One region of the Streptomyces sp. NBC_01171 genome, then DNA from elsewhere that is predicted to be linked to it. Evidence: riboswitches for the same ligand, from Rfam matches in the RefSeq annotation. Region 1 holds a riboswitch; the other holds the start of a gene.
The links. Region 1 has a riboswitch for glycine ahead of gcvP (aminomethyl-transferring glycine dehydrogenase). Riboswitches for the same ligand answer to the same signal wherever they lie in the genome.
Positions count from the first base shown of each region.

Region 2: linked by a shared signal. The riboswitch ahead of gcvT (glycine cleavage system aminomethyltransferase GcvT) and the one ahead of gcvP (aminomethyl-transferring glycine dehydrogenase) in region 1 are both predicted to bind glycine.

Region 1 is NZ_CP108609.1:5,634,997-5,649,301, reverse strand. It holds gene gcvP (aminomethyl-transferring glycine dehydrogenase) at 1-1,522, opposite strand, end outside; glycine riboswitch at 1,697-1,791, opposite strand; gene OG448_RS26030 (PRC-barrel domain-containing protein) at 1,911-2,285, shown strand; gene OG448_RS26025 (DNA polymerase IV) at 2,296-3,666, opposite strand; gene OG448_RS26020 (MerR family transcriptional regulator) at 3,742-4,425, opposite strand; gene OG448_RS26015 (bifunctional nuclease family protein) at 4,689-5,162, opposite strand; gene OG448_RS26010 (MerR family transcriptional regulator) at 5,260-5,997, opposite strand; gene OG448_RS26005 (FHA domain-containing protein) at 6,041-6,913, opposite strand; gene OG448_RS26000 (DUF881 domain-containing protein) at 6,996-7,871, opposite strand; gene OG448_RS25995 (small basic family protein) at 7,877-8,209, opposite strand; gene OG448_RS25990 (DUF881 domain-containing protein) at 8,206-9,129, opposite strand; gene OG448_RS25985 (sugar phosphate nucleotidyltransferase) at 9,231-11,726, opposite strand; gene OG448_RS25980 (CDP-alcohol phosphatidyltransferase family protein) at 11,818-12,450, opposite strand; rRNA gene rrf (5S ribosomal RNA) at 12,559-12,675, opposite strand; rRNA gene OG448_RS25970 (23S ribosomal RNA) at 12,759-14,305, opposite strand, start outside.
Region 2 is NZ_CP108609.1:2,006,358-2,020,662, reverse strand. It holds gene OG448_RS09200 (enoyl-CoA hydratase/isomerase family protein) at 1-423, shown strand, start outside; gene OG448_RS09195 (ATP-binding protein) at 707-1,210, shown strand; gene OG448_RS09190 (ADP-ribosyltransferase) at 1,297-1,905, shown strand; gene OG448_RS09185 (GNAT family N-acetyltransferase) at 1,887-2,519, opposite strand; gene OG448_RS09180 (EF-hand domain-containing protein) at 2,629-2,841, shown strand; gene OG448_RS09175 (GH25 family lysozyme) at 2,885-3,442, opposite strand; gene OG448_RS09170 (redoxin domain-containing protein) at 3,520-3,981, shown strand; gene OG448_RS09165 (PP2C family protein-serine/threonine phosphatase) at 3,968-4,822, opposite strand; gene OG448_RS09160 (LLM class flavin-dependent oxidoreductase) at 5,100-6,116, shown strand; partial or broken gene OG448_RS09155 (NAD(P)-dependent oxidoreductase) at 6,131-6,643, opposite strand; partial or broken gene OG448_RS09150 (NAD-dependent formate dehydrogenase) at 6,693-7,292, opposite strand; partial or broken gene OG448_RS09145 (zinc-binding dehydrogenase) at 7,348-7,950, opposite strand; gene OG448_RS09140 (flavin reductase) at 8,020-8,643, opposite strand; gene OG448_RS09135 (L-serine ammonia-lyase) at 8,688-10,055, opposite strand; gene glyA (serine hydroxymethyltransferase) at 10,160-11,443, opposite strand; gene gcvH (glycine cleavage system protein GcvH) at 11,459-11,836, opposite strand; gene gcvT (glycine cleavage system aminomethyltransferase GcvT) at 11,957-13,084, opposite strand; glycine riboswitch at 13,235-13,323, opposite strand; gene OG448_RS09115 (AAA family ATPase) at 13,505-14,173, shown strand; gene OG448_RS09110 (enhanced serine sensitivity protein SseB) at 14,238-14,305, shown strand, end outside.

The DNA.
Region 1 (14,305 bases):
TCATGCCCCGGTCGAGCGCGTAGTCGCGGTCGGACAGCTTGCGCAGGTAGCGCAGCATGGCCGTCTCGGAACGGTGCTCGTGGAATACCGGGTGGGTGAGGTAGTCGTCGGTGCGCAGCAGCGCCTCGGGCAGGGTGTCCTGGGCCGCGCCGTCGAGCGCCTCGATGTCGCCCTCGACGCCGAAGGCGGCGAAGACGGCCTCGAGCCGGGCCCGGTTGGTGGTCTCGTCGCAGGCCATGGAGACGTGGTCGGCGTCGACGAGGCGCAGGTTGACCCCGCCCTCGCGGGCGGCGGCGACGACCTCGGCGGCCCTGCCGGGCACGCGCGCGGTGAGGGTGTCGAAGTAGGCGCCGTGCACGATCTCGACACCGCCGGCGCGCAGGCCCTCGGCGAGGATCGTGGCGTAGCGGTGAGTACGGCCGGCGATGGTCCGCAGGCCGTCGGGGCCGTGGTAGACGGCGTACATGCCGGCCATGACGGCGAGCAGCACCTGGGCGGTGCAGATGTTGCTGGTGGCCTTCTCGCGGCGGATGTGCTGCTCGCGGGTCTGGAGCGCGAGGCGGTACGCGCGGTGCCCGTCGGCGTCGACGGACACGCCGACCAGGCGGCCGGGCAGGCTGCGGGCGAACTTCTCGTGCACGGCCATGTAGCCGGCGTGCGGCCCGCCGAAGCCCATGGGCACGCCGAAGCGCTGGGTGGTGCCGATGGCGATGTCCGCGCCCAGCTCGCCGGGCGAGGTGAGCAGGGTGAGCGCGAGCAGGTCGGCGGCGACGGTGACGAGGGCGCCCAGCTCGTGCGCCTGCTCGATGACCGGCTTCAGGTCGCGTACGGCACCGGAGGCGCCGGGGTACTGGAGCAGGACGCCGGTGACGGCGCGCTCGGCGATGTCGGCCGGGATGCCGTCGCTCAGGTCGGCGACGACGACCTCGACGCCGGCCGGCTCGGCGCGGGTCTCGATGACGGCGATGGTCTGCGGCAGGGTGTCCGCGTCGACCAGGAAGAGGCCCTTCTTGTTCTTGCCCATGCGCCGGGAGAGCGCCATCGCCTCGGCGGCGGCGGTTCCCTCGTCCAGCAGGGAGGCACCGGAGGTGGGCAGCCCGGTGAGGTCCGCGACCATCGTCTGGAAGTTCAGCAGGGCTTCGAGCCGGCCCTGGGAGATCTCCGGCTGGTACGGCGTGTAGGCCGTGTACCAGGCGGGGTTCTCCATGACGTTGCGCAGGATGACCGGCGGGGTGAAGGTGCCGTAGTAGCCCAGGCCGATCATGGAGCCGAGGACCTGGTTGTGGTCGGCGAGACCGCGCAGCTCGGCGATCACCTCGGCCTCGGTGCGGGCGCCGGGCAGGTCGAGGGCGTCGGCGTTCTTGATCACGTCCGGCACCGCGGCGGCGGTCAGCTCGTCGAGGGAGCCGTAGCCGACCTGCGCGAGCATCTTGGCCCGCGCCTCCTGGTCGGGCCCGATGTGGCGGTGCTCGAAGGGGATGCCCGCTTCGAGTTCGGCGAGCGGGATGCGAGGGGCGGTCATGTGCGGAGGCCTCCTGGTCTGACGCGACCTGCGAGGGGCACCACGGCTCGGGTGCCCACCGGCCTCCCCCTCTGTCATCTCGTACCTGAGAGCTTCGCCGGGGGCCTGCGGACCCCGACTTGCACCGTCGGTGAGAGCGGGAGCCGTGACGCCCGCCCTGCTTTCCAGAGTGACCTCGTCCGTGCGGTACGGGGGCCTGAGAGATTCCGGGGAGGAGTTGCTCCTTCGGCGCCTCCGAATGGCTCGGAGGACTCTCCCGCACGGGGTCAGCAGCCGAGTTCAGCCTACCAGCGGGGTCCTGAGCGCGGCGTTCGAGTGGCCGCCCGGCTGATTCTGCTCTTTTGTAGTGCTTACGGATGAGTTGCGACCATGTGGAGGGAGAGGGATCGTGCAGACCGACATCGATCCGCGCAGCCTGATCGGCCGCAAGGCGTTCGACCGCGCCGGCACCAAGATCGGCACCATAGACGAGGTGTACCTCGACGACGCGACCGGCGTCCCGGAGTGGGCGGCGGTGCGCACCGGCCTCTTCTCCCGCGACGCGTTCGTCCCGCTGGAGCCCAGCGAGCTGGTCGACGGCGCGCTCCGCGTCCCCTTCGAACGCGCCCTCATCAAGGACGCCCCCGACTTCGGCGTCGGCCGCCACCTCTCCCCCGAGCAGGAACTCCAGCTCTACCACCACTACGGCCTCGACGTGGGCCCCTCCGCCAGGCCCACCCCGGACCGTGACTTCGGCAAGGTCGCGGGCACCGAGGAGTCCTGAGCCCCTCCCCTCATCCGGCGTCCGTCTCCCCCTCCGCAGCGGCCGCCTCCACCTGAGCCACCAGCGGGAGCGGGTCGGCCGGTTCCAGGCCGGCGTCGTCGGACCGGAACGTCCGTACCCGGCCCGGCGCCGAGAGCGGAGTCTCGAAGCGCACCGTGACCCGCCCCAGGCCACTGCCCTGCACCCACCCGTGCCCGTACTCCGGGTGCCGTACGTCCTGGCCCGCCCGCCACTCCGGCGCGGCGGGCTCGGATCTCTCCGGGCCGAAGTCGGGGGCGCTCTCCTCCGGGGTCTCCTCGGCCAGCTCCCCCGCCGCCTGGGCGAACAGGTCCTCCTGGGTGTAGTCGGCCAGCCCGGACACGCCGACGCCCAGCAGCCGGACCCCGCCCGTGGTGTCGACGGAGTCCAGCAGCCGCGCGGCCGCCTCCCGGATGACGGCGGGGTCGTCCGTGGGCCCCCGCAGCGTCTCGGAGCGGGTCAGGGTGGAGAAGTCGTAACGCCGCACCTTGAGCACGATGGTGCGGCCGGAGAGACCGGCGCCGCGCAGCCGCCGTACGCACCGGTCGGCGAGCCGGCGGACCTCAAGACCGATGCGCAGCCGGTCGTGGATGTCGACGGCGTAGGTGTCCTCCACCGACACCGACTTGGCCTCGCGCTCGGCCACCACCGGCCGGTCGTCGCGGGCCAGCGCCATCGCGTACAGCGCGTGCCCGTGCGCCTTGCCGAGCAGCCGGACCAGTTCGTCCTCGCCCGCCTCGGACAGTTCCAGCACGGTGGTGATCCCGGCGCGCCGCAAGTGGTCGCCGGTGGCGGGGCCGACGCCGGGCAGGGTGCGCACGGGCATCGGGGACAGCAGGGCGCGCTCGGTGCCCGGTTCGATGAGGACCAGGCCGTCGGGCTTGGCCCGCTCCGAGGCGATCTTGGCCAGCATCTTGGAGGCGGCGAGCCCCACCGACCCGGTCAGTCCCGTCACCGCCCGGATGTCGGCGCGCAGCCGGGCCCCGGTCTCCCGCGCCGACGCCTCGTCCCAGGCGACGTTCCCGGCCTCCAGGTCCACGAACGCCTCGTCCAGGCTCAGCGGCTCCACCAGCGGGGACAACTCCCGCAGCAGCGCCATCACCTGGTCGCTGATCGAGCGGTACAGCGCGAAGCGCGGCATGAGGTACGCGGCGTTCGGCGCGAGGCGCCGGGCCTGCGCGGTGGGCATCGCCGAGTGCACCCCGAACACCCGTGCCTCGTACGACGCGGTCGCCACCACCCCGCGCGGCCCGATCCCGCCCACCACGACGGCCTTGCCGCGCAGGCTCGGCTTGGACGCCTGCTCCACCGAGGCGAAGAAGGCATCCATGTCGAGATGGAGGATGGTGGGCGCGTTTCTCACAGGTCCGATGCTGCACCACACCACTGACAACGGCCCCACGCGGGGACGCCCTGTGGAAAACGGTGCCGGCCGGTCTCAGACGGCGCGGTTGCGCCGCCGCGCCAGTTCATCGGCCGGGTTGTGCCCGATGAGCGTCTCACCGGTGTCGACGCGCTCGCCGTGGAGCTGGGACAGGGCGCTCTCCACATCCCGCCAGACCACGCCGACGGCGATCCCGAAGATGCCCTGGCCGCCCTGGAGCAGCGCGTGGACCTCGTCCGGGGAGGTGCACTCGTAGACCATGGCGCCGTCGCTCATCAGGGTCATACGCTCCAGGTCGCGGAACCCGCGCTCCCTGAGGTGCTGCACGGCCGAGCGGATGTTCTGGAGCGAGACACCGGTGTCCAGGAACCGCTTGACGATCTTCAGCACGACCACGTCGCGGAAGCTGTACAGCCGCTGGGTGCCCGAGCCGTGCGCGGGCCGTACGCTCGGCTCGACCAGTCCCGTACGGGCCCAGTAGTCGAGCTGCCGATAGGTGATCCCGGCGGCCGCACAGGCCGTGGGACCGCGGTATCCGATCTCCTCGGACGTCATGGCCGCCGCCCCTTCACCGTCAGGCACCACCGTCGGCCGCTGCGGAGCGTGATCGGCCACGCCGCCGAGCTGTGGGTGTCCCCCGCCCGGTCGAAACCGTGCGCTCGGGGGAAGGTACGGGCCGCTGTCCCCGAAACCGTGTCCGGGGGCACCCCCAGCCGTACCGTCGCCGCTCATCCTCACGCCGACCTCCGTCCTTGACCTGCCTTGTCGACGGTAGGCAGTCACCAGGGGTGCGTCAACGATCGCCACACTCGGCACGCCGAGTGATAATCACCCTGAGAGTGGTTTCTCGTGTCCCACCGCGGGGAAAGGCTAGCCGAATGCGCTCGCGGAGAGGCGTAGGACGCTCTCACGGGACGTTGGCATGTGCCCCCGCGCGGGCGTCACGGTGCGCCACGAGCCGGCCGGATGCGGACCCTTCGTCCACCCGGCCGGCCCCGGCGTCACTGGCTGCTGGTACCGAAGTCCTCGGGCGAGATCTGGTCGAGGAACTCGCGGAACTTCTCCACCTCGTCCTCCTGCTCGTCCGGGATGGCGATGCCCGCGTCGTCCAGCACCCCGTCACTGCCGTAGATCGGCGTGCCGGTGCGCAGGGCGAGCGCTATGGCGTCGGACGGCCGCGCGCTCACCTCGACCCCGCTGGCGAACACCAGCTCCGCGTAGAAGACGCCCTCTCGCAGATCGGTGATGCGTACTTCGGTCAGCTCCTGGCCGACCGCCTCCAGCACGTCCTTGAACAGGTCGTGCGTCAGCGGACGCGCGGGAGCCATGCCCTGCTGGGCGAAGGCGATCGCCGTCGCCTCCCCCGGCCCGATCCAGATAGGGAGGTAGCGGTCGCCTCCCACTTCGCGCAGGAGCACGATCGGTTGGTTGGAGGGCATTTCGACCCGGACACCTACGACATCGAGCTCGTTCACACAGCAACCCTAGGCCGTGCTCGGGACGTTTGGGTAGTCGGGCAGGGAACAGGTGGGCGATCCGGCGCAAGCCGACCGGGTGGGGGCACACCGCCCGTCAGGGCAGCCGTACCCCGAGCGCGGCCTTCACGAGCGCCGAGTGCAGCTTCATGGTGAGCGCCGCCAGCTCCTTGGTACGGGCCTCCGCGAGCGTCCTGGTCTGCGGATTGCGGTGCCGCTTCAGGGGGGCGACGACCTGGTCGACCAGCCCCGCCTCTCGCTCGGCGGCCGCCTTCATCACCCGCAGGTGGCGGGGTTCGATACCGAACCGGCCCAGTTCGGCCACCAGCGCGGCCACGGTGACGGCCTCGGCGTCGTACACGCCGTCGGCCAGGGGGGCGAGGAGCCCGTAGGACTCCCACTCGCGCAGTTCGGCCTCGTCGATGTCGGCCGCCGCCAGCAGTTCGTCCCGGCCGATCCGGGCGACCGTGGACCGCTCGGGCTCCTCCGGCTCGCCGTCGCCGCTGCGCTGCCGGCCGACCAGGGGCAACGGGGCGGCCTCGCCGCGCTCCATGGCGTCCAGATGCTCCCGGATCACCTTGAGCGGCAGATAGTGGTCCCGCTGCATCCTGAGGACATGGCCGAGGCGATCCACGTCACGGGAGCTGAACTTGCGGTACCCCGAGGGGGTCCGCTGCGGCTCGATGAGCCCCTCCGACTCCAGGAAGCGGATCTTGGAGATGGTGACTTCGGGGAATTCGTCGCGCAGCACGTTCAGCACCATGCCGATGCTCATCAGCCCACTGTCCCTGGCGGCGGTACCGCTTCCGGCACCGCCGCTCGGTGTTTGAAGCATGGACCTTCCCTGGGGTTCCCCCGGACGGGCGTCCGGGGGTGGGTCAGACTCCTTGCCGGCTCGCGTAGAAGACCAGCCGGTACTTGCCGATCTGCACCTCGTCACCGTTGGCCAGCGCCACCTGGTCGATCCGCTCGCGGTTGACGTAGGTGCCGTTGAGGCTGCCCACGTCGGCCACCGTGAAGGAACCGTCGGGCGAGCGGCGGAACTCCACATGGCTGCGGGAGACCGTCACGTCGTCCAGGAAGATGTCGCTCTGCGGGTGACGCCCCGCCGTGGTCAGGTCGCTGTCCAGGAGGAAGCGGCTGCCGGAGTTCGGACCCCGGCGGACCACCAGCAGTGCCGAGCCGATCGGCAGCGCGTCGACCGCCGCCTGCGCCTCGGGCGACAGCATCGGCATCGCCGTCTGACCGGTCACCTCGGAGTCGTACGCCTCGATGCCGGAGATGGAGATCGTGGAGGTGGTCTCCGACGGACGCTCCGGCGCCACACCGGGACGCAGGGGCGCCCCGCAGTGGGAGCAGAAGCGGGCGTTCTCCGCGTTGCGGTTCCCGCACCTCGTACACACCAGGTCCGACATGGACGGAGCCTCCTGCCGCGACGGTTGCCCGAAACCTATGCCGCCGCCCTGGCCAGGGTCAACGGACGCCGCGCCCTGTCCACCGGAAGTGCCACCACCCGGACCAGTCACCTGGTCCCGGAACAGCGGACGCTGCCCTTCCTCGTCGGGCTGTGCGCGATGACGGGCCGTCGCGTTGTCGTTGCCCTCTCGCGCGCTCTTGCCGAACAACTTCCCAAACAACTTCACGGGCGATTCCCCTTGACCGAAACAGACCCGCCCGTGGGGCAGGACGAACCCAGAATGCCTACACCGACCGATCCGGACATCTTCACAACGTCCGTATCCACCCGACAGTTTCCACCACGCACCACCCCTTCGGTGCGGCGACCCCCCGCAACCTCATGCCCCCGCCCGACGCCGCCCATGCACCGCCGGTTCACCGGGAGGACGACCGAGCGTAGTCAGGCAGCTTCGCTTGCCGCAAGGCATCCACGACGATCTTGTCCGAGCGCTCCACACTCACCGTGGCCTGCTCCTTCTCCAAGCTCTGCACCACGCCTCCAGGGATGTTCAACGCCGGTTCGAGGTCCTGCGGCTTGCCGATGACCTCGAAACGATAAGGGGCGTTGATCTTGTTCCCGTCGACCGCGACGCTACCGTCTGTATCCGAGAAGTATGTGTTCGCCACCACGCGCACCCCATTGACCTGTATCGCCTCGGCACCGGCCGCGCGCAGTTCCTGGATCGCGTCGAGCAGCATGTCGGACTCGACGGCTCCCTTCGTGTCCTGGACGGTCATGGTGATGCCGGGACCGGTGGCACCCACGGTGCCCGCGAGTATGCCGAGTTGGCGCTCCTTCTCGGCGGTCTGCCGGCGCGCCTCGGCGGCCTGGTCCGAGCTGCTCTGCAACTCCTGACGCTGCTTCTCCAGTCCCTGCTTCTCGTCCTCAAGACGCTGAGTACGGTCGTCCAGTTCATCGAGGATGCGGACCAGATCCTCCTGGCGGGCCCCGCGCAGCGCGCTGTCGCCGTCGCTGTTGGAGGCCACCTGCACGGCCAGCCCGAAACCGAGCCCGAACAGCAGCAGCGCCACGATGAGTTGGGCGCGCGTCAGCCGGGGCGGCCAGAGACCGTCGATCAGCCGCTGACGCCCGGTGAGCTGCGGCTGGGGCGCCTGCTCCGACGCGGGCCCGGCGGGAGCGGGTTCGGGCGCGGGCTCCGGGGCCGGCCGGGGCGCGGGGGCTTGGGGCGGCAGTTCCGCGGGCAGTTCCTTGCGCAGCCCGTTCTCCGGCCGCTCCTCCTGGTCGCTCATGCCGGTCACGCCCGGAAGACGTGGCGCCGGATCGCCGCCGCGTTGGAGAAGATCCGGATGCCCAGGACCACGACGACACCGGTGGACAACTGCGCGCCCACGCCCAGCTCGTCGCCCAGGAACACGATCAGCGCGGCCACGACCACGTTGGACAGGAACGACACCACGAAGACCTTGTCGTCGAAGATGCCGTCCAGCATCGCCCGCAGCCCGCCGAACACGGCGTCCAGCGCCGCCACGACGGCGATGGGCAGATACGGCTCGACCACCGCCGGAACCTCGGGCCGGACCAACAGTCCGGCCACCACTCCCACGACGAGGCCCAGTACGGCGATCACGATGTGCCCTTCTCAGTCTTCTCGGCCTGCTCGGCGCTCGGCTGTGCTGTTCGTACGATCACACTCGGTGCGGCGGGCAACCGGACGTCGCCCTCCGCGGAGATGGCGGTGCGGATACCGAAGTTGTCCTGGAGCGCGTGCAGATACAACCCGTCGGCGCTGTTCTGGAACGCGGTGCTCAGCTTTTGCCCGTCCCCCACCGCCAGCACCGTGTACGGCGGCACCAGCGGCCTGTTGTCGACCAGTATCGCGTCACCCGCGGCCCTGATCGCGGACAGGGCGGTCAGCCGCTGCCCGTTGATGGACACCGCCTCCGCGCCGGACGCCCACAGCCCGTTGACCACGCGCTGCATGTCCCGGTCACGCACCCGCCCGGTGTCGGAGAAGCCGGCGGACTCACGCGGATTGGTGCCGTCTCCCCCGGTGCTCGCCTCCTTGGCGTCGTTCACCACGAGCTTCACGCCTGGCCCACGTACGGCGGTGGCACCCGACAGCAGGCTCACGAGGTCCGCCTGGCTGCCCCCGGTCTGCCGCAGCGCCGCCCGCTGCCGTGCGCCGACGTCCTCACGGAGCTGGTCGACACCGCTCTCCAGCTTGTCCGCGGCGGTGGTCTCCCGGTCGATGCGGTCGATCAGCTCCTGGCGCTCCTTGGCCACCACGGGCGCCGCGACATGCGCCTGCGACGCCCCGACCGTCACCACCAGGGCCGCGAGCACGAGGCCGCCCGCTAGGCCCAGCTTGGCGCGGAGGGTCTTCGGCAGACCGCCCTCACCCGCGGACTTCCTGCGCGCGGCGGCCTCGGCGTACCCGTCGTCGAGGCTGTGGTCCATGACGCTGGTGATCAACGACATGGAGGCGTCCGGACGCCTCGGCCGCGCGGGGCTGCTCCGAACGGGGGGTTGCTGCGGCATGCCGCACATCGTCGCATGCCGCGAGCGGTGTCTTCGAACGAGCCCCATACACCTGCCGGACAGCACCCCCAGCGGGGACACTGTCCGGCAGGTTCACAGCGTTGTGGCGATCAGCGTCCGGCGCTGTCCACCACGGCCGACCACTCGTCCAGCAGGGCCTGCGCGGAGGCGTCGTCGGGGCCCTCCGCCCACAGGTGCGTGACCGCCTCGGCCGGGTCGGGCAGGACCATCACCCAGCGGCCGTCGCTCTCCACGACCCGCACGCCGTCGGTGGTGTCCACGGAACGGTCGCCCGCCTCCTCCACGACCCGGCGCATGACCAGACCCTTGACCGCCCACGGCGTCGCCAGGTCCCGCTTGAGGACATGGGCCCGCGGAATCCGGGCGTCGATCTGGCTCAGCGTGAGCTGTGTCCGCGCCACCAGCCCGATCAGCCGCACGAACGCCGCCGTGCCGTCGTAGACGCTGCTGAACTCGGGGACGATGAAGCCGCCCTTGCCGTCACCGCCGAAGATGGTCTCCTCCTCGCCGCCGACCCGTGTGAGGTCGTCGGGCGAGGTGGTCGTCCACTCCACCTGGGTGCCGTGGTACGCGGCCACCTGCTCCGCGATCCGGGTGGTGGTCACCGGCAGCGCCACCCGGCCGCTGCGGCGCTCGGCGGCGACCAGGTCGAGCATCACCAGCAGCGCCCGGTCGTCCTCGATGATGCTGCCCTTCTCGTCCACGAGCGACAGCCGCTCGCCGACCGGGTCGAACCGCACCCCGAACGCCGCCCCGGAGGACGCCACGATCTCTCCGAGCCGCTCCAGGCCCTTGCGCCGCATCTCCTCGGTCTCGGTGGGCCGGGACTCATCCAGACCGGGGTTGATGGTCAGCGAGTCCACGCCGAGCTTGCCGAGCAGGCTGGGCAGGACCAGGCCGGCGCTGCCGTTGGAGGCGTCGACGACGACCTTCAGCCCGGACTCGGCGATCCCGGTCGTGTCCACGTTCCGCAGCAGCGACCCGGTGTAGGAGTCGTAGACGCTCGACGGGAAGTACAGGTCACCGATCTCGCCGGGGAACGCCCGCCGGTACTCCTGGCGCGCGAACACCCGGTCCAGCTTGCGCTGGCTGCCCTGGGAGAGGTCCGCGCCCTTGGCGTCGAAGAACATGATGTCCACGGAGTCCGGCACACCCGGCGAGGTCCGGATCATGATGCCGCCGGAGCTGCCCCGCGCGGTCTGCTGCCGGGCCACGGGCAGCGGCACGTTCTCCAGGTCACGCACGTCGATCGCGCTCGCCTGGAGCGCCGAGATCACCGCGCGCTTGAGCGCACGGGCGCCTCGGGAGTGGTCACGGGCCGTGGTGACCGTGGTGCCCTTCTTCAGCGTGGTCGCGTACGCGCCGGCCAGCCGCACGGCCAGCTCCGGCGTGATCTCCACGTTCAGGATGCCGGTGACCCCGCGCGCCCCGAAGAGGTGCGCCTGGCCCCTGGACTCCCAGATGACCGAGGTGTTGACGAAGGCGCCGGCCTCGATGGTCTTGAACGGGTACACCCGGACGTTGCCCTGGATGATCGACTCCTCGCCGATCAGGCACTCGTCACCGATGACCGCGCCGTCCTCGATCCGCGCGGCCCGCATGATGTCGGTGTTCTTCCCGATCACACAGCCGCGCAGATTGCTCTGCTGGCCGACGTACACGTTGTCGTGGACGACGGCCTTGTGCAGGAAGGCACCGCTCTTGACGACCACGTTGGAGCCGATGACGGAGTGCTCGCGTATCTCCGCGCCCGCCTCGACCTTGGCGTAGTCACCGATGTAGAGCGGCCCGCGCAGCACCGCGTCGGGGTGCACCTCGGCACCCTCGGCGACCCAGACGCCGGGCGAGATCTCGAATCCGTCGATGTCGACGTCGACCTTGCCCTCGAGAACGTCGGCCTGGGCCTTCACATAGCTCTCGTGGGTGCCGACGTCCTCCCAGTAGCCCTCGGCGATGTAGCCGTAGATGGGCTTGCCTTCCTTCATCAACTGGGGGAAGACATCTCCGGACCAGTCGACGGGGACATCAGGATCGACATAGTCGAACACCTCGGGCTCCATCACGTAGATGCCCGTGTTCACCGTGTCGGAGAAGACCTGGCCCCAGGTCGGCTTCTCGAGGAAGCGCTCGACCTTGCCCTCCTCGTCCACGATGGTGATGCCGAACTCCAGCGGATTGGGGACCCGGGTCAGGCAGACCGTGACCAGGGCTCCCTTCTCCTTGTGGAAGTTGATCAGCTCGGTGAGGTCGAAGTCGGTCAGCGCATCACCGGAAATGACGAGGAAGGCGTCGTCCTTGAGCGCGTCCTCGGCGTTCTTGACGCTTCCGGCGGTACCGAGTGGCTTCTCCTCATTGGCATACGTGAGCTCCATGCCGAGTTCTTCGCCGTCACCGAAGTAGTTCTTGACGAGCGACGCCAGGAACTGCACGGTGACCACGGTCTCGTTGAGCCCATGCTTTTTGAGCAACCTGAGCACGTGCTCCATGATCGGGCGGTTCGCCACAGGCAGGAGCGGCTTGGGCATGCTAGAGGTCATGGGGCGCAGGCGTGTGCCTTCGCCTCCGGCCATCACGACGGCCTTCATGTCGGAAGCGTCCTCCTCGAAGAGACGACGGTCTAGCCGACTTCACCCGCCAAGATTGTCCCGCACTTTTACGTCGCGGGCCATCGAAGCGTCACGTCGTGGACGATCGCGGAGTTCCGTCGGCCAACGAGTCCGCGCGCACCAGACGGCGGACCTGGACCATATAAAGCACTCCTGCCCACCAATACAGGGTTGTACCCCATCCGGCGAACGCCCATCCGAAAACAGCGGCGAGTGACGCGATCCAACCGCTTCCGTCACTGAGCAGCAGCAACGGGAAGGCGTACATCAGGTTGAAGGTGGCCGCCTTGCCGAGGAAGTTCACCTGGGGCGGCGGATAGCCGTGCCGGCGGAGGATGCCGACCATCACCAGCAGAACCAGTTCTCGGGCCAGCAGCAGCGCGGTCAGCCACAACGGCAGGATCTCCCGCCAGGTGAGGCCGAGGAGCGTGGAAAGGACATAGAGCCGGTCGGCGGCCGGGTCGAGAAGCCGGCCGAGGCTGCTGACCTGGTTCCAGCGCCGGGCGAGCTTGCCGTCCAGATAGTCGCTGACTCCGCTCAGTGCCAGGACCAGGAGAGCCCAACCATCACTCTTGGGGCCTCCGAACTCCGGCCTGAGGATCAGCCACAGGAACAGAGGGACACCGGCGAGCCGAGCCATGCTGAGGATGTTGGGGATGGTGAGGACCCGGTCCGTCTGGACGCGGGTCTCCTGGACCTCCACCCGGAAGCCTCCTGTACGAAAAGTGCCGACAATGCCCCTGACCCTACCGCAACGCAAAAAAGCTCCGGCTCTCGGGCTGTATGCCCAAGAGCCGGAGCTGTAAAAGGAGTTCGGCGGCGTCCTACTCTCCCACAGGGTCCCCCCTGCAGTACCATCGGCGCTGTGAGGCTTAGCTTCCGGGTTCGGAATGTAACCGGGCGTTTCCCTCACGCTATGACCACCGAAACACTATGAAACTTTCAAACCGTCATGTGTGGCACATGAGGCTGTTCGTGGTTTCAGAACCAACACAGTGGACGCGAGCAACTGAGGACAAGCCCTCGGCCTATTAGTACCAGTCAACTCCACCCGTTACCAGGCTTCCATATCTGGCCTATCAACCCAGTCGTCTACTGGGAGCCTTACCCTCTCAAGGAGGTGGGAATACTCATCTCGAAGCAGGCTTCCCGCTTAGATGCTTTCAGCGGTTATCCCTCCCGAACGTAGCCAACCAGCCATGCCCTTGGCAGGACAACTGGCACACCAGAGGTTCGTCCGTCCCGGTCCTCTCGTACTAGGGACAGCCCTTCTCAATATTCCTACGCGCACAGCGGATAGGGACCGAACTGTCTCACGACGTTCTAAACCCAGCTCGCGTACCGCTTTAATGGGCGAACAGCCCAACCCTTGGGACCGACTCCAGCCCCAGGATGCGACGAGCCGACATCGAGGTGCCAAACCATCCCGTCGATATGGACTCTTGGGGAAGATCAGCCTGTTATCCCCGGGGTACCTTTTATCCGTTGAGCGACGGCGCTTCCACAAGCCACCGCCGGATCACTAGTCCCGACTTTCGTCCCTGCTCGACCCGTCGGTCTCACAGTCAAGCTCCCTTGTGCACTTACACTCAACACCTGATTGCCAACCAGGCTGAGGGAACCTTTGGGCGCCTCCGTTACTCTTTAGGAGGCAACCGCCCCAGTTAAACTACCCATCAGACACTGTCCCTGATCCGGATCACGGACCCAGGTTAGACATCCAGCACGACCAGACTGGTATTTCAACGACGACTCCACACACACTGGCGTGCATGCTTCACAGTCTCCCAGCTATCCTACACAAGCCGAACCGAACACCAATATCAAACTGTAGTAAAGGTCCCGGGGTCTTTCCGTCCTGCTGCGCGAAACGAGCATCTTTACTCGTAGTGCAATTTCACCGGGCCTATGGTTGAGACAGTCGAGAAGTCGTTACGCCATTCGTGCAGGTCGGAACTTACCCGACAAGGAATTTCGCTACCTTAGGATGGTTATAGTTACCACCGCCGTTTACTGGCGCTTAAGTTCTCAGCTTCGCCACAACGAATTGTGACTAACCGGTCCCCTTAACGTTCCAGCACCGGGCAGGCGTCAGTCCGTATACATCGCCTTACGGCTTCGCACGGACCTGTGTTTTTAGTAAACAGTCGCTTCTCGCTGGTCTCTGCGGCCACCCCCAGCTCACCGTGTAAAACGGATCACCAGTGATGGCCCCCCTTCTCCCGAAGTTACGGGGGCATTTTGCCGAGTTCCTTAACCATAGTTCACCCGAACGCCTCGGTATTCTCTACCTGACCACCTGAGTCGGTTTAGGGTACGGGCCGCCATGAAACTCGCTAGAGGCTTTTCTCGACAGCATAGGATCATCCACTTCACCACAATCGGCTCGGCATCAGGTCTCAGACTATGTGCAAGGCGGATTTGCCTACCTTGCGTCCTACACCCTTACCCCAGGACAACCACCGCCTGGGCTGGACTACCTTCCTGCGTCACCCCATCACTCACCTACTAACCGCTTGGGCCGGCGGCTCCACCACTTTCCATTCCCCGAAGGGTCC
Region 2 (14,305 bases), 3.6 Mb from region 1:
TACCGGATCGCCGGGGAGAACGCCAAGCTGGGCCAGCCCGAGATCCTGCTCGGTCTGATCCCCGGCGCGGGCGGCACCCAGCGGCTGCCCCGGCTGATCGGCCCCTCCAAGGCGAAGGACCTCATCTTCACCGGCCGCATGGTCAAGGCCGAGGAGGCCCTCGCCCTCGGCCTGGTGGACCGGGTCGTCCCCGCCGACGAGGTGTACGAGCAGGCGCACGCCTGGGCCGCCCGGCTCGCCCAGGGCCCGGCGCTCGCGCTGCGCGCCGCGAAGGAGGCGGTCGACGCCGGCCTGGAGACCGACATCGACACCGGGCTGACGGTGGAGCGGAACTGGTTCGCGGGGCTGTTCGCCACCGAGGACCGCGAGCGGGGGATGCGCAGCTTCGTGGAGGAGGGGCCGGGCAAGGCCAAGTTCCTCTGAGGGGCCGAGAAGAACCCCCGCGGCCCTTGCAATTGACGCGTCGTCTGATTCGGTTCTCTCGGCGGGCAGCTTTATGGGAGCCTTAACCGCACCTTAAGCCTGCCTCGCCGAGGGAGCCGCACGATTGCCCGGAACCGAGCCGTCGCCGCAGGTCGACCGGGCCACCGTCGACCCTCACCTGCCCCTGGCATATGCCGAGAGAATGGAGCAGACCGGGGGCGCACGGGGGGCGTATTCCTCCGGATCGGCCCCGGAGGCCCGCCGCGACGGCCATCATGGGGCCATGGCGGGGCTGGATGGCATCGATCAGCCACGGGGACACAGCCGTGCTGCCGCGGCGCGTTGGTCGCCCGCGGTCGAGGACGAACAAGGGCTCAGAGCGCTCGAACTCTTCGGCAACCCCGCGGAGGGGGAGGTTCCGCTCCCGTCGCGTCCCGAGTCCGCCGCCACCGCGCGCAGACTCGCCCAGATCGTCATCCTGCGGCACTGGGGGCTCACCCCCAAGCTGACCGAGGACGCGGTCTTACTCGTCTCCGAACTCGTGGGAAACGCCGTACGCCACACCGGCGCCCGCGTGTTCGGACTGCGGATGCGCCGCCGGCGCGGCTGGGTCCGCGTCGAGGTGCGCGACCCCTCGCGGGGGCTGCCCTGCCTGATGCCGGTGCAGGAGATGGACATCAGCGGGCGGGGGCTGTTCCTCGTCGACAAGCTCGCGGACCGCTGGGGCGTCGACCTGCTGCCCCGGGGCAAGACCACCTGGTTCGAGATGCGGGTCTCCGACCGCTAGGAACAGCTGACTTGAGGCCGGCGGACACGCCCCCGATGGGGTGATGATCCACCGAACGTCCCGGCCGGACCGCCATCGTGCTGGGCATGATCACAACTCGTCTGCGGCGCAGCGTCACCGCTGCCGCCCTCTCCCTCGGCGCCGTCCTCGCCACCACGGCCGCCACGCCCGCCGCCGCTCCGGCGGACCTGAAGACCCGCGCCGCCGCGCCCTCCTGTCCGCAGTTCCAGGACAAGGTGCACGCCGCCGCCGACCGCCGGGTGGACGTCGACCGGATCACCCCGGACCCGGTGTGGCGCACCGGCTGCGGCACCCTCTACCGCAGCGACAGCCGCGGCCCGGCCGTCGTCTTCGAGGAGGGCTTCCTGCCCAAGGACACGGTGAACGGCCAGTACGACGTGGAGCAGTACGTCCTCGTCAACCAGCCCTCGCCGTACGTCTCCACGACCTACGACCACGACCTGTACAAGACCTGGTACAAGTCGGGCTACAACTACTACATCGACGCCCCCGGCGGGGTGGACGTCAACAAGACCATCGGCGACACCCACAAGTGGGCCGACCAGGTCGAGGTCGCCTTCCCCGGCGGCATCCAGCGCCAGTACGTCATCGGCGTCTGCCCGGTCGACAAGGCCACCAAGACCGAGATCATGAGCAACTGCCAGAGCAACCCGTACTACCGCCCCTGGCACTGAAACAACACCTCGGCCCCGACGGGCCGGTACCCCGCCGACAGGAACGCCCGCGTGCTCCGGGCGTTCCCCGGCGAAATCTGCGCCCACACGGGCCCGCTGGCCAACTGTCGCGCGGAGGTGGCCAGGGCGCGCCCCAGCCCCGCGCCCCCGCCGTCCACCTCCAGTGCCACCTCCAGCCGCCCACCCACCCCGCGCCCGGTGACCAGCAGCCCGCCGTCCGCCGCCCACACCCGCACGGCGTCCCGGCGGCGATGCGCGCGGACCACGCGGGGATGGCCGGTGTCCGCGATCTCCCGCAGCGGCAGTGCGGGCGGGCCCGGCAGGGGAGTGCCGACCCAGAGCGCGTCGACGGTCTCCGCCGTGCGGCCGGTGCGGTCCATGAGGGCGGTGAGGAAGCGGGGGTGCATGGGGGCGGCGAGGGGGTCGCAGTCCACGGCGGCCAGGGTGGCGCGTACCCAGGCGGGGTCCTCGTCGGTGACGACGAGGGTGTGCGCGGTGAACGCCAGTACGCCGGCGTCCCGTTGGCAGAGCTGGGGGAGGACGGTCACCGTGCCGTCCGAGGGCAGGAAACGGTCGTCGGCCACCGCGTCGAGCAGATCCGGCAACGTCTCCATCGTGCCCGCCTCTCGGTCCGGGGGAACCGCTGGTGGTGGGGAGCGTTAATCTGACCAGCGGCAGTACGCCGACACGGTATGAGAAGTACGAGCACAGAGGGGCGGATCGGTGGCGGACATCGAGGAAGCACGCAAGCAGTTCCAGCGGATAGACGCGGACGGCGACGGGTTCATCACCGCGGCCGAGTTCAAGTCCGCGCTCGCCCAGCAGGGCGACTTCAACGTCACCGAGACGGTCGCCGAGGCGGTCATCAAGACCCGTGACATCGACGGCGACAAGGTGCTGACGTTCGACGAGTTCTGGGCCTACCTGAACAAGTGACGCACCCGGCGGGGGTGTCCGCGCCGCGCGGGCACCCCTCCCGTCACCTCCCGGTCGCCCACTGCTTGAGCGCGGCCTTGCTGGAGAAGTCCGCCACGTTCTTGTCGTGCGGCTCCGAGGTGTACTGGTGGAACTTCCAGTCCGCCTTGATCCGGGGCTTTCCGGCGCTCACGTAGTCGGCGATCCACAGCCCGTCGCCCGCGTACGACGTGGTGTCGATGTTCAGCCAGTAGTCCCGGTTGGTGTACAGCACCACCCGGTTGTCGGGCCGCAGACTGCGCAGCTTGCGGATGAAGGTGTCCTTCTCCGCGTTGCTCGCGTGCGTACCGTCACCGGTGACCTCCCAGTCGACGGCCAGGATGTCGCCCGGCCGGTCGGGGGCGTGGCTGAGGAAGTACTCGGCCTGGGCGGTCAGGTTGCCCGGCCACAGGAAGTGGTAGAAGCCCGTGACCAGACCCGCGTCCCGCGCCGTCTTCGTCTGGGCCGCGAGTCTCGAGTTGACGTACGAACGACCCTCCGTCGCCTTTATGAAGGCGAACGAGAGTCCGTCGGTCTCGTACGACGAGGACTGATACGCGCTGACGTCGATGCCATGGAGCATGAAGGTCTTGTGCCCCCGGCGCCGTCGCTCGGAACATCTCGCTCCGAGCGTGTTCACGACCCAACGGAGGAACCTTCATGCAGCGCACCGCGATGACGTCCGAGGGCCCGGTCACCGTGCCGTCCCCCGACCACGAGTGGACCGTGCTGTTCTTCATCACCGAACCCGGCATCGGGGAGCGCGTGCCCGAACTCGGCGGCTGCACCACGGGGTTGTGCTCCGCGCGGGACGCGGCGGCGAGGTTCGCCCGTGCCGGGGCCCGGGTGCTCGGGGTGAGTGCGCATGCCCCCGGTCACCTGGCGGAGTTCGCGGCCGGCCGCGGACTCGGCTACCCCTTGATCGGGGACGAGGACCTCTCCCTCGGGCGGGAGTTGGGCGTTCCCGAGGTACGGGCCGAGGGCCGCGCGCTGTTCGAGCGGGCCGGGGTCGTGCTGGACCGCACGGGTGCCGTGCGGTCGCTGATCCACCCCGTCCCCGATCCCGCCCGGCACGCGGAGTCGGTGCTGACCGAGCTGGACCGGCTCGCTAGCGCGACCTGAGCAGGTACGCCGCGAGGCCGGCGGCCAGGGCGGCGGCGGCCACCGCGTAGGCGGTGCGCCTGTGCCGGTGGGGGGCCTGGAGGGGCGCGCGGGAGATGACCGGAGTCGCGGAGGCTCCGCCCTGGACGACGTCGGCCACCACGACGGACACGTTGTCCCTGCCGCCCGCGCCGAGCGCCAGCTCCACCAGCCGGTCGGCGGCCTCGTCCCGGCCGGACAGGCAGAGCGCCGCGGCGAGTTCGGACTCGGGGACGAGGTCGGAGAGGCCGTCGGAGCAGAGCAGGAAGCGGTCGCCGGGCAGGGTCTCCAGGCGGAACAGGGTCGGGCTGAGCGACTCCCCGCCGACCAGCGCCTTCGTCACCATGGACCGCTGGGGATGCGCGAGCGCCTCGGCGGGCGTGATCCGACCGTCGTCCAGCAGGGTCTGCACGAGGGAGTCGTCACGGGTCAGCAGCACCAGCTCACCGGCGCGCATCAGATACGTACGGGAGTCCCCGACGTTGGCCACGACGAACTGGTCGCTGTCGGCCTCCATCAGCACCGCCGTGAGCGTGGTCCCCATCCCCTCCAGCTCGGGCGAGGTCCGCACCGCCTCGGCGATGGCCCGGTTCCCGGCGAGTATCGCCCCGCGCAACGCCTCCATGGGCTCCGCCCGCGTCCGCTCCGGCCCCAGCTCGGCCATGTGCGAGATCACCACGGAACTGGCCACCTCACCCGCGGCGTGCCCGCCCATCCCGTCCGCCACCACCAGCAGATGCGGGGCCGCGTACACCGAGTCCTCATTGACTTCCCGGACCAGGCCCTTGTCACTGCGGACCGTGAACCGAAGGCTCAGAGACATGCGTTCTCCTGGCAGGCGAACCCGCCCCGGCGAGGACATCGCCACCGCTGCGGGACGGAGAAGTAGGGGGAGTTGGAACTACAGACACCATGCCCGGGCACACCGCACCGGACGCCTGTGAGTTACCTCTACCTCTCTGGCCGCGTTCTGGGAGACGGTCTTGCCGGACTCGGCACCGCCGTACCCGGTCATGCGGGGCCGGCTCTGATTGCGGGCCGGTCCCGCCTGTGAAACGTTCGCTGGGAGGTACTTTGCTCCCGATGATTGTGGCGCCGACATGACTACTCCGCGCGTTCCGCTGTCGATCCTCGACCTCGTACCCGTGGCCTCGGGCACCGATACGCCCACCGCGCTCAACCAGTCCGTCGAGCTGGTGCGGCTCGCGGACGCGCTCGGCTACCACCGGTACTGGTACGCCGAGCACCACAACGTCCTCACCTTCGCCTCCTCCGCGACCGCCCTGCTCATCGGCCGGGCCGCCGAGCACAGCGAACGCATCCGGCTCGGCTCGGGCGGCGTCATGCTGCCCAACCACAGCCCGCTGATGGTCGCGGAGTACTACGGCACCCTCGCCGAGATGTACGGCCACCGCATCGACCTCGGCCTCGGTCGCGCACCGGGCACCGACCCGACGACGGCCGCCGCGCTGCGCCGGGGCGGCGCGGCCACCGACACGTTCGTCCAGGACGTCGTCGACCTGCACCGCTACCTCAGCTCCCGCGACGGGGAGAGGCCCGAGGTGAAGGCGGTGCCGGGCCAGGGCACCGAGGTCCCGCTGTGGATGCTGGGGTCCAGCCTGGACGGCGCGGCCGTCGCCGCCTACCTCGGGCTGCCGTACGCCTTCGCCTCGCACTTCGCCCCGCAGATGCGGCACCAGGCGCTGGAGCTGTACCGCTCGCGCTTCTCGAGGGAGTTCGAGACCGCCGAGATCGAGCGGCCCTACGCCATGGTCGGCGTCAATGTCCTCGTCGCCCCCACCGACGAGGAGGCGCACTACCTGTTCACCACCGCCCAGCAGATGGCCGCCGGCATCTACGCCGGCTACCGCGGCCCGCTGCGGCCCCCGGTACGGGACCTGGGGACCGTGATCAGCCCCGAGATCGCTCGCTTCGTGGACGACTTCCAGCAGGTGCGCGCGGTGGGCTCCCCGGAGACGGTCGTCACCGAGCTGGAGGCGCTCGTCGCGGACCTGGCGGCCGACGAACTCATCATCACGACCTACACCCACGACCCCGCACACCGCGCCCGCTCCTTCTCGCTGCTCGCCGACGCCTGGGGACTGGACGGCGGCTGAGCGGCCGGGAGCCCTCACCTCAATTCGTACGACTGGGCCCCGACCCCGGCGAGATTTCCCGCGTCGATGACGAGATATTCCTCGCAGATAGGCCGCCCCTCGAAATAGCACTGAAGGATGTCGAGCGTTCCGGCGGCATAGCGGGCCTGTGCGGAAAGCGTCGTCCCGGAAATGTGCGGCGTCATTCCGTTGAACGGCATCGTGCGCCAGGGATGGTCGATCGGCGTCGGCTGCGGATACCAGACGTCTCCCGCGTATCCGGCGATTTGGCCGGAATGCAGCGCCTCCACTACCGCGTCCCGGTCGACGAGCTGCGCCCGCCCGCAATTGATGACGTACGTTCCGCGCTTCATCATGCCGAAGGTCTCCGCGTTCAGCATGTTCTTTGTCTACGGGTAAAGCGGCAATTGCAGGCTCAGGATGTCGATGTCGGTGATCATCGATTCCAGATCCGGATGGTAGATGAGGCCCAGTTCTCTCTCGGTCTCCGGATCGAGTTGATGCCGCTGGTGATAATGCAGCTCCAGACCGAACGGCCTGAGCCGCCGCAGTACGGCCAGCCCGATACGGCCCGCCCCGACCGGCCCCGTACTTCATGCCCTGGATGTCGTAGCCGCGCTCCACGCAGTCCGCGACGTTCCAGACGCCGTTGGCGGAAATCCCGTGCGAGGGAAGGTAGTTGCGGACCTGGGCCAGGATCATCATGACCGTGTGCTCGGCCACGCTGACGCTGTTGGAGCCGGTGACCTCGGCGACGGTGACCCCGGCCTGTGCCGCGGCGTCCAAGTCGACATGGTCCGAGCCGATCCCCGCGGTGAGCGCCAGCTTCAGCTTGGACGCCTTCGCCAGGCGCTCCTTCGTCAGATACGCCGGCCAGAACGGCTGCGAGATGACGACCTCGGCCTCGGGGAGATACCTGTCGAACTCGGCCTGCTCCCCGTCCTTGTCGCTGGTGACGATGAGCCGGTGGCCGTTGTTCTCCAGATAGCTCCGCAGCCCGAGTTCACCCGATACGCACCCGACCAGTTCGCCCGCTTTGAATCCGAGCGGGCCTTTGGGTGCGGGGGCGGGGCGACCGTTGACATTCCACCCGATGTCCGGGATTTCGTCCCGCGCGTATACCGGCGGATATCCCGCTTGCGGGTCGGGATAGAGCACGCACAGAACGGTCGACATCAGCAACCCCTTCACGAAAGGTGAGCAATCGGGCGCTGATTCGAGCCTACCCCCCTTACCGGTGCTGCGGCGCGGTGAGCAATATCTTGCCGATGTGGCCGCTGTCCAGCGCGCGGTGCGCCTCGGCGGCGTCGGACATCGGCAGCTCGCGGTCGATGACCGGGCGGACCCGCCCCGAGTCGATCAGCGGTCAGACGTGCTCGCGCACCCCGGCGACGATCGCGGCCTTCTCCCGCAGCGGCCGGGCCCGCAGCGAGGTCGCCATGACGGCGCCCTCCTTGCCCAGCAGGGCGGCGATGTCCAGCTCGCCCGTGGTGCCGCCCTGGAGGCCGGTGATCACCAGCCGGCCGTTGGTGGCGAGGGCCTGGACGTTGCGGTCGAGGTAGTCGCCGCCGCCCTGCACGAGCAGCGCCTCGCCGGGGCGCAGGTGCGCCACCATGAAGACGCTGGACCAGACCGTGCACACCACTTCGGGCAGCGCCGCGGCCCGGTCGGCGACGCGGTGTGCGCCCTGCTTACCGGCCGCTGCATGATGTCGGCGCGGTTAACGGCGGCCGCCACGTCGACCAGCACTTCGCCCGGCCCGGCACCGGGTCGGGGACCTCGCTCCAGTTCAGCTTCTCGGGGCCGCCGGGTCGGTCACAGTGATCGCGTGCATGCGCGCGACGCTACCTGCGTGCAAGTCGCGTAACCGGCAGGACCGCTCGAAACGGCGGCCGAGGGGGACTCAGCTCCGCTCGCCCTGCTGCCAGTCGCGCCAGCGGATGCGGGGCTTCTCCAGCACCTCGCCGAGCGTCCCCCACTCGTCGCGGCCCAGCCGGGACAGCGGGCGCAGCCGCTCGATGTCCGGGAGCCCGTCCTTCGCGAGCGCCTCCTCGCTGACGACCGCGTGGACCACCCGGCCGAACACCACCGTGGAGTCGCCCAGCGTCAGCAGGCTGTGCAGCTCGCACTCCAGCGCCGCCGGGGAGGCCGCGACCCGAGGCGGCCTGACCCGCAGGGAGGGCTCGGGCTCCAGCCCCACCGCCTCGAACTCGCTGACCTCGGACGGGAAGTCGGTCCCGGTGTCGTTGATCTCCCGGAACAACCCCTCCGGCGCGAGGTTCACCACGAACTCGCCGGTCTCCTCCACGTTCCGCAGCGAGTCCTTGCGGGTCACCGAGGTGAACTGCACGATCGGCGGCTGCACGCAGGAGACCGAGAAGAACGAGTGCGGCGCGAGGTTCGGCCGGTCCGGGTGGTCCCTGGGGACCGTGGAGACCCACGCGATCGGCCGCGGCACCACCACCGAGGTGAGGAGCCGGTAGAAGGCGTGGGGGGCCATGGCCGAGGGATCGAAGTCGGTGCGCATGATCCCCAGTATTCAGGCCCCCCGGCTTCTCACCCTCGACGCCTCTAACACTCGATGATGTTCACCGCGAGCCCGCCGCGCGCCGTCTCCTTGTACTTGACGCTCATGTCCGCGCCCGTCTCCTTCATGGTCTTGATGACCTTGTCGAGGGAGACCTTGTGGGAGCCGTCGCCGCGCATCGCCATCTTCGCGGCGGTGACCGCCTTCACCGAGGCCATGCCGTTGCGCTCGATGCACGGGATCTGGACCAGGCCGCCCACGGGGTCGCAGGTCAGGCCCAGGTTGTGCTCCATGCCGATCTCGGCCGCGTTCTCCACCTGCTCGGGGGAGCCGCCGAGCACCTCGGCGAGCGCGCCCGCCGCCATGGAGCAGGCGGAGCCCACCTCGCCCTGGCAGCCGACCTCGGCGCCGGAGATGGAGGCGTTCTCCTTGAAGAGCATGCCGATCGCGCCGGCCGCCAGCAGGAAGCGGACCACGCCCTCCTCGTCGGCGCCGGGCACGAAGTCCATGTAGTAGTGCAGCACCGCCGGGATGATGCCGGCCGCGCCGTTGGTGGGCGCGGTGACCACCCGGCCGCCCGCCGCGTTCTCCTCGTTCACCGCCATCGCGTAGAGGGTGATCCACTCCATGGCGTGCGCGAGGGCGTTGCCCTCGGCGCGGAGCTGGCGGGCGGAGACGGCGGCGCGGCGGCGCACCTTCAGGCCGCCCGGCAGGATGCCCTCGCGGGACATGCCCCGGGCCACGCACTCGCGCATCACCCGCCAGATCTCCAGCAGGCCCGCCCGGATCTCCTCCTCGGTGCGCCAGGCCCGCTCGTTCTCCAGCATCAGCGCGGAGATCGACAGACCGGTCTCCTTGGTGAGCCGCAGCAGCTCGTCACCGGTGCGGAAGGGGTACTTCAGCACCGTGTCGTCCAGCTTGATCCGGTCCGCGCCGACCGCCTCCTCGTCCACGACGAAGCCGCCGCCGACCGAGTAGTACGTCTTGGTCAGCAGCTCCTCGCCCGCGGCGTCGTACGCCCAGAGCGTCATGCCGTTGGCGTGGTACGGCAGGGTCTCGCGGCGGTGCAGGACGAGGTCGTCGTCGTAGGAGAAGGCGATCTCGTGCTCGCCGAGCAGGCTGAGCCGGCCCGCCTTCCGGATGGCCTCGACCCGGTCGTCGGCGCCCTCCACGTCCACCGTGCGGGGGGAGGCGCCCTCCAGGCCCAGCAGCACCGCCTTCGGGGTGCCGTGGCCGTGGCCGGTGGCGCCGAGCGAGCCGTACAGCTCGCAGCGGACGGCGGTGACGGGGTCCAGCAGGCCCTCGTTGCGCAGCCGGCGGGCGAACATGCGCGCCGCCCGCATCGGGCCGACCGTGTGGGAGCTGGACGGGCCGATGCCGATCGAGAACAGGTCGAAGACCGAGACGGCCACGGTGACTCCTCAATACGAACAGGTACAAAATGGTGGTGCGGACACAGCACGGGTGCCCCGCCCACCGGCAGTGGGCGGGGCACCCGGACAGAAACTGCGGGGTACTACTCGCCCAGCGTCGGATACAGCGGGTGCTTGTCCGCCAGCACCCGCACACGGGCCGCGAGCGCCTTGGCGTCGGCCTCCCCGAAGGGGGACGGCGCCTTCAGCGTCTCCGCGATCACGTCCGCCACCTCGGCGAAGTCCTCGGCGGTGAAGCCGCGGGTGGCGAGGGCGGGCGTGCCGATCCTGAGGCCGGAGGTGACCATCGGCGGCCGCGGGTCGTTCGGGACCGCGTTGCGGTTGACCGTGATACCGACCTCGTGGAGACGGTCCTCCGCCTGCTGCCCGTCCAGCTCCGACTCACGCAGGTCCACCAGGATCAGGTGCACGTCCGTGCCGCCGGAGAGCACGTTCACCCCGGCTTCGCGGGCGTCCGGCGCGGTCAGTCGCTCGGCCAGGATGCGGGCACCCTCCACCGTACGACGCTGGCGCTCCTTGAAGTCCCCCGAGGCCGCGACCTTGAAGGAGACCGCCTTGGCGGCGATCACGTGCTCCAGCGGGCCGCCCTGGAAGCCGGGGAAGACCGAGGAGTTCAGCTTCTTGGCGAAGTCCTTCTTGGCCAGGATGATGCCGCCGCGCGGGCCGCCGAGCGTCTTGTGCGTGGTGGAGGTCACCACGTCCGCGTGCTCGACCGGGTTCGGGTGCAGCCCCGCCGCGACCAGACCGGCGAAGTGCGCCATGTCCACCCACAGGTACGCCCCGGCCTCGTCCGCGATCCGCCGGAACTCCGCGAAGTCGAGCTGCCGGGGGTACGCCGACCAGCCCGCGATGATCACCTTCGGGCGGTGCTCCTTGGCCAGCCGCTCGACCTCGGCCATGTCGACCAGGCCGGTCTCCCCGTCCACGTGGTACGCGACCACGTCGAACTGCTTGCCGGAGAAGTTCAGCCGCATCCCGTGGGTGAGGTGGCCGCCGTGCGCCAGGTCGAGCCCGAGGATGGTGTCACCGGGCTGGGCCAGCGCGAACAGCGCCGCCTGGTTCGCGGAGGCGCCCGAGTGCGGCTGGACGTTGGCGTACTCGGCGCCGAACAGCTCCTTCACCCGGTCGATGGCGATCTGCTCGGCCACGTCGACGTGCTCGCAGCCGCCGTAGTAGCGGCGGCCCGGATAGCCCTCGGCGTACTTGTTGGTCAGGACCGACCCCTGCGCCTCCATCACCGCGAGCGGTGCGAAGTTCTCGGAGGCGATCATCTCCAGGGTCGACTGCTGGCGGCGCAGCTCGGCGTCGACCGCGGCGGCGATCTCCGGGTCCAGCTCGTGCAGGGGCGTGTTCAGGACGTCAGTCATACGGCTTCTGGCTCCTCAGCCGGCGGTGTAAGCGGTGTACTCGTCGGCGGTCAGCAGGTCGGCGGGCTGCTCCGCGACGCGCACCTTGAACAGCCAGCCACCCTCGAAGGGCGCGGAGTTCACCAGCGACGGGTCGTCCACGACGTCCTGGTTGACCTCGGTGATCTCACCGGAGACGGGCGAGTACAGCTCGGAGACCGACTTGGTGGACTCCAGCTCGCCGCAGGACTCGCCCGCGGTGACCTGGTCGCCGACCTCGGGAAGCTGCACGAAGACCACATCGCCGAGCGCGTTGGCCGCGTGCTCGGTGATGCCGACCGTCGACGCGCCGCCCTCGGCGGCCGACAGCCACTCGTGCTCCTTGCTGTAGCTCAACTGCTGCGGGTTGCTCATGACCTGAATTCTCCTGTACGCGAGGACGTGCTCGTCGGGGGAAAAGGGCTCGAACCGCTGAAGCGCGGGTGAAATGTGCGCAGGGTCACGCCGGGGACGGCCGGACCCGGGCGCCAGTGTCTACTTGGCGCGCTTGTAGAAGGGCAGCGCCACGACCTCGTACGGCTCGTGGCTGCCCCGGATGTCCACGCCCACACCGGTGCTGCCGGGGGCGGCGTGCGCGGCGTCGACGTAGGCGATGGCCAGCGGCTTGCCGAGGGTGGGGGAGGGGGCGCCGGAGGTGACCTCGCCGATCACCGCGCCGTCCGCGACGACGGCGTACCCGGCGCGCGGCACCCGGCGGCCCTCGGCGACCAGACCGACCAGGACGCGCGGCGGCTGGACCTCGGCGCGCTCGGCGGCCTCGGCGAGCGCCTCGCGGCCGACGAAGTCGCCCTCCTTGCCGAACTTGACCACGCGGCCGAGACCGGCGTCGAACGGGGTCAGTTCCGTGGTCAGCTCGTGCCCGTACAGCGGCATGCCCGCCTCCAGGCGCAGGGTGTCCCGGCAGGACAGCCCGCACGGCACCAGACCGGCGGCGGAGCCGGCCTCCAGCAGGGCCTCCCAGAGCCGCACGGCGTGCTCGGGCTTCACGAACAGCTCGAAGCCGTCCTCGCCGGTGTAGCCGGTACGGGCGATCAGCGCGGGGACGCCCGCGACGGTGCCGGGCAGTCCGGCGTAGTACTTCAGGCCGTCGAGGTCGGCGTCGGTGACCGCCTTGAGGATGCCGGGGGACTCCGGGCCCTGGACGGCGAGCAGCGCGTAGGCGTCGCGGTCGTCGCGGACCTCGGCGTCGAAGCCGGCCGCGCGCTCGGTCAGCGCGTCCAGCACGACCTGGGCGTTGGAGGCGTTGGCCACGACCATGTACTCGTGCTCGGCGAGCCGGTAGACGATCAGGTCGTCCAGGATGCCGCCGTCGGCGCGGCAGATCATGGTGTAGCGGGCGCGGCCCACGCCGACCGAGGCGAGGTCGCCGACGAGGGCGTAGTTCAGCAGGGCGGCGGCCTCGGGGCCGGTCACCGTGATCTCACCCATGTGCGAGAGGTCGAACAGCCCGGCCCGCGTGCGCACCGCCTGGTGCTCGTCGCGTTCGGAGCCGTAGCGCAGGGGCATGTCCCAGCCGGCGAAGTCGGTCATCGTCGCGCCGAGCGAGCGGTGCACGGCGTCGAGCGCGGTATGGCGCGGGGCGTTGGGGTCTGTGCTACTCATCGGTCGTCTCCCAGGGCAACGGGGGATGGGGCGAGGAACGTTCCTCCCCATCTGTCATCGGAACCTGAGAGGTTCGCCATGACCGTCACGGGTCACTGGCTTGCACCTTGGGTGGAGCCACTGCGACAGCGGCCCGCTTTTCAGATGTGCCTCGCCCGCGCGGTAACGGTGCCTGAGAGATTCAAGGGAGGGACTTGCTCCTTCGGCGCCCCGGATGGGGACTCTCCCGCGCGGATTCAAACGGCCGGTATGCAGTTGGCGGGCACATCATCGCACGGCGGGGCCCGGCCCTGAAGGGGCCACCGGCTGTGACATGCCTGTAGCCGTTCCGGGACCCGTGCGGCGACCTCGCGCATTACCTTCTCTTTACATGAGTTGGGCAGGGGATGACCTGAGCCCACTGGGGGAGGGACGATCACGGTGAACAGGACCACGGTGTATGCCACGACCACCGGCATCCCGGTGTCGCAGCAGCCCTGCGCGCCCGCCCGCGAACACCGGGCCCCGCCTCCTGCGCCGGTCGTCCGCGACCTGCGCGACCGTCCCGGCGGCGGCCCCCGCACCCTCCGCTTCGGCCCCCGCGACCTCGCCGTCGTCACCGGCCTGCCCGGCAGCGGCAAGTCCACCCTGATGCGCCGTACGGTCCCCGGCCGCCGCGTCGACTCCCAGGACGCCCGCGACCGCTGGGCCGCCCGCCTCCCCACCGCGCTGCCCTACGGGCTCTACCGTCCGCTGGTCCGCCTCGCCCACTACGCCGGGCTGCGCCGCGCGCTGGCCTCCGGCGAGGGCGTCGTGGTGCACGACTGCGGCACCCAGCCCTGGGTGCGCGCCTGGCTCGCCCGCGAGGCGCGCCGCAGAGGCGGCACCCTGCACCTGATCCTGCTCGACGTGCCCGCCGACACCGCCCGGCGCGGCCAGCACGAGCGCGGCCGGGGCGTCTCCCGGTACGCCTTCCACCGCCACCGCTCCGCCACCGCCCGCCTGCTGGACGCCGTGGAGAGCGGCGAGAGCCCCGCCGGATGCGGCTCGGTCGTCCTGCTGGACCGCGCCTCGGCGGACGGCCTGAAGCGGATCGAGTTCGCCGAGTGAGCGCCCGCATCCGTACCGGATAGCCTTCTGCACCACAGCATGACTCCCAGCAGGCGGTAGGCACATGGACTTCCCGGCGGACCTTCCCGCGGACTTCCCGGCACAGGCACACCCCCACCCGCACGGCGGTTG